Regions from separate parts of the Paenibacillus sp. FSL M7-0134 genome, predicted to be linked through region 2. Evidence: riboswitches for the same ligand, from Rfam matches in the RefSeq annotation. Region 2 holds a riboswitch; each other region holds the start of a gene.
What was found. Region 2 has a riboswitch for glycine ahead of NSQ58_RS08330 (alanine/glycine:cation symporter family protein). Riboswitches for the same ligand answer to the same signal wherever they lie in the genome.

Region 1: another riboswitch for glycine. It lies ahead of gcvT (glycine cleavage system aminomethyltransferase GcvT); the one in region 2 lies ahead of NSQ58_RS08330 (alanine/glycine:cation symporter family protein).
Region 3: another riboswitch for glycine. It lies ahead of sdaAB (L-serine ammonia-lyase, iron-sulfur-dependent subunit beta); the one in region 2 lies ahead of NSQ58_RS08330 (alanine/glycine:cation symporter family protein).

The regions. Positions count from the first base shown of each region.
Region 1 is NZ_JBBOXV010000001.1:2,031,467-2,034,746, reverse strand. Features, by position in the region: gene gcvH (glycine cleavage system protein GcvH) at 286-684, opposite strand; glycine riboswitch at 1,078-1,176, shown strand; gene gcvT (glycine cleavage system aminomethyltransferase GcvT) at 1,353-2,453, shown strand; gene gcvPA (aminomethyl-transferring glycine dehydrogenase subunit GcvPA) at 2,582-3,280, shown strand, end outside.
Region 2 is NZ_JBBOXV010000001.1:1,859,076-1,862,355, forward strand. Features, by position in the region: gene NSQ58_RS08325 (glycoside hydrolase family 1 protein) at 1-1,041, shown strand, start outside; glycine riboswitch at 1,211-1,287, shown strand; glycine riboswitch at 1,306-1,400, shown strand; gene NSQ58_RS08330 (alanine/glycine:cation symporter family protein) at 1,560-2,978, shown strand; gene NSQ58_RS08335 (iron-containing alcohol dehydrogenase) at 3,036-3,280, opposite strand, start outside.
Region 3 is NZ_JBBOXV010000002.1:14,761-18,040, reverse strand. Features, by position in the region: gene NSQ58_RS15835 (DUF6359 domain-containing protein) at 1-1,084, opposite strand, end outside; glycine riboswitch at 1,299-1,414, shown strand; gene sdaAB (L-serine ammonia-lyase, iron-sulfur-dependent subunit beta) at 1,626-2,315, shown strand; gene sdaAA (L-serine ammonia-lyase, iron-sulfur-dependent, subunit alpha) at 2,305-3,204, shown strand; gene NSQ58_RS15820 (Ig-like domain-containing protein) at 3,275-3,280, opposite strand, start outside.

The sequences.
Region 1 (3,280 bases), 170 kb from region 2:
CTTTCGTCATGAACGTTGATGACAACATTTAAATTTAAATTATCCGGGAAGGTATTATACCTGCATAATTCTTCTTAATATGACCTGTAGCTATAGAAATTAGTCGAAAAACCGTGCTGGATTATGTATGATTCTTATATGGGGACAACCCTCTAAATCAGAATAAAACACGTAATTACGCTTGCAAAAAGACAAAAAAATAGCCGCTACGTCAAATCATAGCGACTATTTTATACAAAAATCGAGCAGACAAATAACCCTCTTACTCCATACTACAATGCTCCATTACTGCTCATCGGAAATCAACTGCTCATACTGATCCGCAGACAGTAGCTTGCCCAAAGCTTCCTCCACATCTTTATCCATCTCTACTTCGATCATCCAACCTTTTTCATAGGGAGATTCATTCACTAGCTCAGGTGTACTTTCCAGCGTTTCATTCACTTTTAGTATGGTTCCCGTCACCGGAGCAAAAAGGTCGGATACTGTCTTCACCGATTCAATCGTACCGATCTCCGCTCCCTGCTCAATCGTTGCTCCCGCCTCAGGTAATTCTACAAAAACAATATCACCCAGTTGATGCTGTGCAAAGTCTGTAATACCAATCCGTACCGTTCCATTCTCTGTCCGCTGAACCCACTCATGTTCGTCTGTATACCAAAGTTGCTGCTTTACTTCACCCATTCTGTTCCCCTCACTTCCATATGAATAAAATCGCTTTTGCTCACTGTACTAGACAGGTTAAGATTATGACAACAAGAACACTCATGTCAATAATACTAACAAAAATACTTCATATCACCTCATATAGCGTACTATATAAAAATATGATAGCTTATAACAAACGCTTACATATCCTTATTTATATATTAAATGTTTTTTCTATTGTTTTTGATGACATTTTTATTGACATTTTGAATGAATTTGCGTATTAATGGGTTATAGCAAATGCTTTGGGAAACACCCCGACAACTGCAAACGCGGATGAACGCGGAGGGAGAGACTGCCAAAAAGATTCGCATAGCTGTTGCCGCTTGTGAGACATAAGTGCACGCGAATCGGATCAGGTTGTTATCTGCAAAGCCAGGTAATATACCGTTGATCCCGAAGGTAGCGCCGAAGGAGTAAACCTGCATTGCAGGTGAATCTCTCAGGCAAAAGGACCTCTGCCGGACGCATCTCTGGAGAGCATTCGCTATTGGAGCGGATCACCCAAGGGGAAACCCGGTACATACCGGGGTAACTTTCTGGTATCAAGGACAGAGCTGAAAAAAGAGTGTAGACTGCCGTCTATACGTTTTTTTCGGCCTGTCTTTTTTGTTTAGCCGATCACACCGGATAGGAGTGGAATAATGACTAATTTGCGAAAAACACCGCTATATTCGTCCTACGGGACGCAGTCTGGGGTTCGTTGTATTGACTTTGGCGGCTGGGAGCTCCCGGTTCAGTTTAGCGGCATTCAAAAGGAGCATGAGGCCGTCCGGCAACGTGCGGGTTTATTCGATGTATCGCATATGGGCGAATTTTTGGTTGAAGGCAAAGAGGCCGAAGCTTTTCTGCAAAGGGTGACCACGAATGATGTCAGCCAGTTGGAACCAGGTCAGGCACAATATTCACTCCTGTGTTACCCCGATGGAGGGGTAGTAGACGACCTACTTGTTTACTGCAAAGGACCGGAGCACTACATGCTCGTTGTGAACGCCTCCAACATCGATAAGGATTGGGATTGGCTAATTCGTCATATGCCTACATCCGTTCACATGGAGAATGTGTCTGATGCGATAGCATTGCTGGCGTTGCAAGGACCGGAGGCAGCACGTATTGCCGCAGCCGTGGCAGATACGGACATTACGAATCTGGCATCTTTCCGCTTCCATGAGAACGTGCCATTGTTCGGAGCAAAAGCACTGGTCTCACGAACCGGATATACGGGCGAAGACGGTTTTGAATTTTATGTACCTGCTGCAGAAGCACCAGCCGTATGGGAGGGTTTGCTTCGTTCCGGTGAGTCATATGGGCTGATTCCCGCTGGACTTGGTGCTCGGGATACACTACGCTTTGAGGCACGATTGCCGCTGTACGGTCAGGAGTTATCTGCCACGATTTCACCACTCGAAGCTAGTCTAGGTTTCTTCGTCAAGCTGAATAAAGGAGATTTTATCGGTAGAGAAGCACTGCAACGTCAGAAAGAACAAGGGATTCCTCGCAAATTGATCGGGCTGGAAATGATTGATCGCGGTATCCCACGCGCCCATTACCCGGTATTCGCAGAAGGACAACACATTGGTGAGGTCACAACGGGGACTCAGTCGCCCACCTTGAAGCGTAATCTGGGCCTCGCCTTGGTGGACAGTCGTTTTAGCGCCCTCTCCACACCGTTGGAGGTTGAGATTCGTGGCAAACGCCTGCGTGCCGAGGTGGTGGCAGCACCCTTTTATAAACGCCCGCGCTGATCTTAAACTCTTTTTATTTCTATAAAGCAAATATGTCAGATATGAACTTCTGGGTTTTTCATCTCACACACTTTTTTATTAGCTAATTTACGATCTAAAATCTTGCTTTTCGAAAGGAGTCAGAACCTATGAAGCAGCATCGTTATCTCCCTATGACTGAACAGGATCAAACCGAAATGCTGCGTGTGGTGGGTGTATCATCCATTGATGATTTATTCAGTGACATTCCAGAGGCCATTCGATATCAAGGGGAACTGCCTCTCTCTTCTCGACTCGATGAGAAAGCCTTAACCCGCCACTTGGCCGAGCTGGCCGGACACAACGCCAATACAGACACACATGCCAGCTTCCTTGGCGCAGGAATTTATGATCATCATATTCCGTCCGTCATCCAGCACATCACTTCACGCTCGGAATTCTATACAGCCTACACCCCCTATCAGCCGGAAGTAAGCCAAGGCGAGCTACAAGCCATTTTCGAGTTTCAGTCGTATATTTGCGAATTGACGGGCATGGCTGTAGCTAATGCCAGCATGTACGACGGAGCGACTGCACTGGCGGAAGCGGGCTCACTGTCCGCCGCAGCTACCCGCCGTAAACAGCTTATCGTATCAAGGTCCGTCCATCCGGAGGCACGTCAGGTATTGGCAGCCTATGCACGCGGATTGGATTTGGACATCGTGGAAATCGGCTGTTCGGACGGCGTAACGGATGCTGATGCGCTAGCGGCGGCCGTATCGGAACAGACCGCGGCTGTTTTGGTCCAAAGCCCCAACTTTTTCGGAGCCGTGGAAAACCTGAAGCCGATGGCTGACCTCATCCATGCG
Region 2 (3,280 bases):
CCGCTGGTAACATTGTCACATTATGAGACACCGCTGGGTTTGACTCAGAAGTATAATGGCTGGCTGGGTCGTGAAGTTATACAGCACTACGTAAATTATGCCGAAACTGTGTTCACGCGTTATAAGGATAAAGTAAAATACTGGCTGACCTTTAATGAAATCAATGTAATGACCATGAGTCCGTTTACCGGTGGCGGGGTGGTCATTGACCGCGTAGAAAACAAGCAGCAAGCGATATACCAAGCACTGCATCATCAATTTGTAGCTAGTGCACTGGCGACAAAACGAGGACATGAGATCATCCCGGGCTCTCAAATCGGCTGTATGCTGGCTCGTTTGGAAAGCTATCCACATACGTGTAACCCAGAGGATATACTGAAAGCCCAGCATGAAAATCAGATGAACCTGTTCTTTACGGATGTGCATGCCCGTGGGGAATATTCCAACTACATGAATCGTTATTTTGAAGAAAATAATGTTGTTATACACACAGAACCAGGCGATGCCGAAATTTTAAAAAATAACACGGTCGATTATATCTCATTCAGCTACTACATGACCTTGACCGTATCTGCAGGTCCAGAAGGCGAAAAAGCAGCAGGAAACCTGATTGGCGGCGTGAAAAATCCATATTTACAGTCCTCTGACTGGGGATGGCAGATCGATCCGATCGGCCTGCGTGTTACGCTGAACACGTTTTATGACCGCTACCAAAAGCCGCTGTTCATCGTGGAAAATGGTTTGGGTGCGTATGATAAGGTGGAAGAAGACGGCTCTGTGCATGATACGTATCGCATTGATTACTTGCGTCAGCATATTGCCCAAATGAAGGAAGCGATTGCCGACGGTGTTGATCTGATTGGTTACACCAGCTGGGGTCCTATCGACCTTGTGAGCATGTCTACTTCCGAAATGTCCAAGCGCTACGGATTTATTTACGTTGATCTGGATGATGACGGTAACGGAACGCTCAAACGCTCCAAAAAGGACTCATTTAACTGGTATAAAAATGTGATAGCAACCAATGGTGAAGAATTGTAATTCCAAATTTTCTCGGGCGGGTATAGCAGAGGACATCCTAAGGATGCAATCTGCTGTACCCGCTTTTTTTGATAGACATAATAATAATATTTCAGAGGGCTTCACAAACTTTTCACTTGTAATAAGCTGAAAGTTTTCTGTATAATAAATAAAAATTTCATATGTCTGGTTGATGTTTGCGGGAGATGGAACGAAAGTTCCGACCGAAGGGGCAAAACTCTCAGGTGCTTAGGCTGATTACAGCAACAAGCGGGGACCGTAAACGGACAGAACTCTGGAGAGACCCTTAATTGGGCGCCGAAGGTGCACCGCAGAGAACATCTGCTTAAACTCTCAGGCAAAAGGACAGAGACGCGAATAACCTGTGACAGGGAATGCCCTAGGCTTTTTTATAAGCTATTAGAGGCAGAAACCTGCGCAAGATGGTTGTATTTTTTCGTGCCTTTAACCTCTCCAGGAGTCGAATCAGCGGATTTGACTCTTTTTTGTTTTCTAATATGCTGGAGGAGCGGGTTGAAATGAATTTGGTACATGTGTTAGAAGCGATTAGCAGTTGGATATGGGGGGCGCCTCTCATCATTCTTGTCATGGGAACGGGGTTGTGGCTGACCATACGTTTGAAGATGCTGCAGGTATTCCGCCTGCCCCTGGCGATCAAGCTGATCGGTAAGGCCCCGAATGAAGGCAGCGGGGATGTAAGTAGTTTTGCGGCTTTAAGTACAGCGTTGGCGGCTACAGTTGGCACAGGAAGTATTGTCGGCGTAGCGACAGCCATTAAGCTGGGCGGGCCGGGTGCCTTGTTCTGGATGGTCGTTGCAGCCTTTTTTGGGATGGCGACGAAATATGCGGAAGGTGTACTTGCGGTAAAATACCGGGTGAAGGATCGGAATGGGCAATTTTCCGGCGGCCCGATGTATTATATTGAGAAAGGTCTGGGACGCCGTTTTAAACCGCTGGCGATGCTGTTTGCTTTTTCGGGCATGCTGGTAGCGTTGTTCGGGATTGGAACGTTTCCGCAGGTCAAAGCGATTGTATCTTCGACCGAAAACAGTTTTGGCGTTCCGCCCATTGTAACGGCACTGATTATTGCTATCCTTACAGGACTTGTTACTATTGGAGGACTCAAAAGCATTGCCAAGGTATCGACGAAGGTCGTTCCTTTTAAAACAGGCTTGTATGTACTGATCTGTCTCATCGTACTGATTCGGTTTGCTGACCAACTTCCTGCCGCAATTGCGCTGGTGCTCCATTCGGCATTTTCAACTACATCTGCAACGGGCGGATTTGCCGGAGCTACGATTATGCTGGCGATGCGAAGTGGGGTAGCCAGAGGTATTTTTGCCAATGAGGCCGGATTGGGAAGCGCACCGATTGCAGCTGCAGCTGCCAAAACCAAATGGCCTGCGGAGCAAGGGCTAATTTCCATGACAGGCGTGTTTATTGATACGATGGTTATTTGTGTGATGACCGGGTTGACGCTACTGGTTAGTGGTGTGTGGAGCGGGCCTACCGATGCGGGCTTGATGACTCAGCAAGCATTTTCCAGCGCATTCCCGCTGGGGGCAGAACTGCTCACAATCATTCTGATTATGTTCGCGTTCACCACCATGCTCGGCTGGAACTATTACGGGGAACGCTGTGTTGAATATTTGCTTGGGGTCAAGTGGATTAAGCCATACCGCTATCTGTTCATCCTACTGGTTGCCGGGGGCGCGTTCATTAAACTGGATGCGATTTGGCTGCTGGCAGATATCTTTAACGCAATGATGGCTTTCCCAAACCTGATTGCCCTGCTCGGCTTATCAGGAATTGTAGTCGCAGAAACCCGAACCTATATGGATTCTCTGAATTCTAGTAAGAAAAAGGGCATTCTTGCAGGTGCCAGTGTAGGGGCAGCTATCCAAGTAGAAGAAAAAGGACAAACGGTTAATTCATAAATTCCAAAAGGGAGTGCCCTCAGTCATCACAGGCTTGAGGACACTCCCTTTTGAATGTTATAACGATGCGTGCAAAATAGCTGAAATATCTTCTTGATTCAGCTTTTTATAATTACCGAAGCCTCCGTATTCCATTTCACGGGCTGCAATGTTTGCGACATTTTCCAATTGCTCATCATTAATATTGTAATCGGCCAGGGTGGAAGGGGCACCGAGACTTGTCCAGAATGCACTCAGGCGATCAATCCCCTCCAAAGCAATTTCCTTATCCGTTTTACCAGTGGTATCTAAATCAAACATGC
Region 3 (3,280 bases), on a different contig from region 2:
GCATTGCAATCGAGCGCACACCCTTGGTAATGCCGAAAGATTGATCTGCGGCTACAATGTCGGTAGCATTCACATCACCCAGCGCATTGTAACGGAAACGAACGCCAAAGTTGGCCGCCAGCCAATCGGAGCTTGTTAATCCTTGCATCGCCGGTGATGCAGCTTCTTCTGCAGTCATGCCCTTGGCCGGATTAGTATAGGCTCCACGACGGTAACCATTCATAACCTCGGAGGAATCCCAACGGTTTTTGTTACGGTCCGCATTATAATGATCGGAGATGAAGAAGACGCTCCCCCCGCTATTCACGTATTGCAGCAGGGCAGCCTGCTCGGATGCCTTAAAGGCAACATTCGCTTCACCAATAATGAACACATCATATTGGCGCAGCTTGTCAAATGTTATGGCCTGCTCTCCATAAGTAAAAGGAATAGGACGATTCAATTGGTCTACCGTAAAGCCTACATTACGCAGTCCATTGGCAAAGTCGGAGAAGGCGCCTTCAATGACCCAATCTGCTGCACCAGCGGTCTGTGCGTGCGTATTATCGAACAGCACCTTTTTGCCTTTTCCATCCGGCAGTGTAGTACCGGGTTGACCCGGGTTGCCAGGTTCGCCTGGTTCCCCCGGCTCGCTTCCGCTCACCAGTTCAACAGCGCTTGGACTTTTCACTCCACCAAAATTATTGTAGGCGCCGAGTGTACCCGTCACACGAATTTTGCTGCCGATCAGCTCAGGATGGCCTGATAGCCCATATTGCCCTCTGTACGCTGAAGTCAGCTGTACATCCAACAGATTAGACGTATTACGTTCATTTGCCTGATCGGCAATCAGTACGTTAAAATCATTCGCAAACGGGGAAGAAAAGTTAGCCGTTTTCGATCCGGTAGCATGTCCGACGATGTAACCTTCCACCGTCACCGTACCTCCACTGCTTTGGCGCTGAAGTGCTTCGGCTACTGTCAATGCTCCCTCCGCCTTGACCTGACCGAATGGAACGAAGATCCCAATCAGCAGTGATACGATAGCTGCTAGATGCAACATCCCTTTTAAGCGTGAACCTGTGAATCGCAAGCCTTTTACCATACGTCAATATCCCTCCTATGATTTCCATAAATATACTTGTCCTTTATCAGATTAGCCGCCAATCTTCTAATTCCTTCCTGATTTCATCCATAATTATGTAAATTTTAATCTTTTTTATTGGGAACGCACCTGTTTATGTAAAAATTAAACCTGTGATTGACACCGAGCACGGCATACATTACGCTAAGAAAGACATGTAGAACGGTATATGCGAATGAAGATGACGGGAGAGTCTGTCCAGGGAGCCTACACTCTGGCGGCACCGAAGGAGCAAGGCGTCAGCACCCGGCTGACGGATAATCTCTCAGGTCCATGTATCGTCATCTGACGCAACTCTGGAGAGAGCGCAAGCCACCCAAGGGGTAAGGCGGTAAGAACACCGCACGAAACTCTCAGGTAACGAGGACAGAGATAAGGGAAACTTCCTTATCCTGTCCTTTTTTGTGCTCACATTGTGCGTCAGCATTAAGAACCGTCATAACCGCGCAAAGACGCGGAAATACCATATAGTATGGTATTAGAACATACAGGGGGCCACACCATGCGTTTCAAAGATGTATTTTCCATTATCGGTCCGGCCATGACCGGACCTTCCAGTTCACACACCGCAGGCGCTGTGCGGCTCGCACGCGTTGCCCGGCACTGGCTCGGGGCGCAACCTGATCGTGCCCGCATGACACTGTACGGCTCCTTCGCTGACACGTATAAAGGACACGGTACAGACCTGGCGCTCATCGCAGGGCTGCTTAATTACGATACGGACGATCACCGGATTCCGGATGCCGAGCAATGGGCAGAGCAAGCCGGGATGGCCGTGGAATTCGCCGTCAGCGGGCTACCAGCGCCTCATCCGAACACCGTCCGTTTCGAGCTATGGAAGGGCGAGGATCAGCGCACACTGCTTGGCTCCTCCATCGGCGGCGGCAGCATCCATGTCCAGCAGCTCAACGAATTCCGGGTCAATCTGACTGGGGAGCTGCCTACGCTGGTGCTTCTCCACTCGGATAAGCCCGGTACATTGGGCGCGATAACTTCAGCGCTGGGCGCGGCTCACATTAACATTGCCTATATGCACGTAGATCGCAAAGGCCGGGATGGTGAAGCACTCACCGCCATCGAAACGGACAGTTCTGCTCCGGCTGTATTGATTGCGGAGCTGCGTTCTTTACCTCATATGTATGAAATTAAGATGATTAATTTGAAAAAAGGAGCTGAATCCGATGCGGTTTAGCCATCTGCATGAAATCAGCGCTTTATGCGCTGAAGAATCCACCACAATTGGCCGTTTGATGATTCAAGAGCAGGTACAAGAGACGAATACAACGGAGGAAGAAATCTTTCGCCAAATGTCTGATTATTATGAAGTCATGAAGGAAGCCGTTCATCGCGGTCAGACACAAGACACCGTATCCCGCAGTGGATTGACGGGCGGTGACGGCAAGCGCCTAGCCGAGTATCTGCGGTCAGGGGAAACCTGCTCCGGCGATGCCTCCGCGCTCGCCATGGCTTATGCCCTCTCTGTGTCGGAGGTAAATGCATCCATGGGTCGCATTGTCGCCACGCCTACCGCAGGCTCATGTGGGGTTATCCCTGGTGTGTTCATCAGTGCGCAGGAGCGGTTCGGCTGGGATGATGAGCATATGGTGAACGGCCTGTTCGCCGCTGGAGCCATTGGCTACGTGATCGCCAACAACTCCTTCATTTCTGGCGCGGAGGGAGGCTGTCAGGCTGAGATTGGTTCAGCTATCGGGATGGCTGCTGGCGCTATGGTCGAGCTGCGTGGTGGTACGCCTGAACAGGCTGTTCACGCCGTGGGCCTCGCTCTTAAGAACACGCTCGGCCTGATTTGCGATCCCGTCGCCGGACTCGTGGAGATTCCGTGCATCGTGCGCAACGGGCTGGGAGCCGTGACTGCGCTTGCCGCAGCGGATATGGCTTTGGCGGGTGTGCGCAGCGCTATTCCGTCTGACGAAGTCATTGACGTGATGCTTGAAGTCGGCAGTGCGATGCCGTCGAAGCACCGCGAGACCGCCAAAGGCGGCTTGGCCCAGACGCCCACTGGCAAGCGTTTGACTGAATCACTTACACGCAACACACCGACCAAGAAGGATAAGTCATAATTTATAAGCGGTAGCCTCCTTAAAAAAAAGAGCAAGCATGTCATCCTTGGACGTATGCTTGCTCTCTTTTTTACTG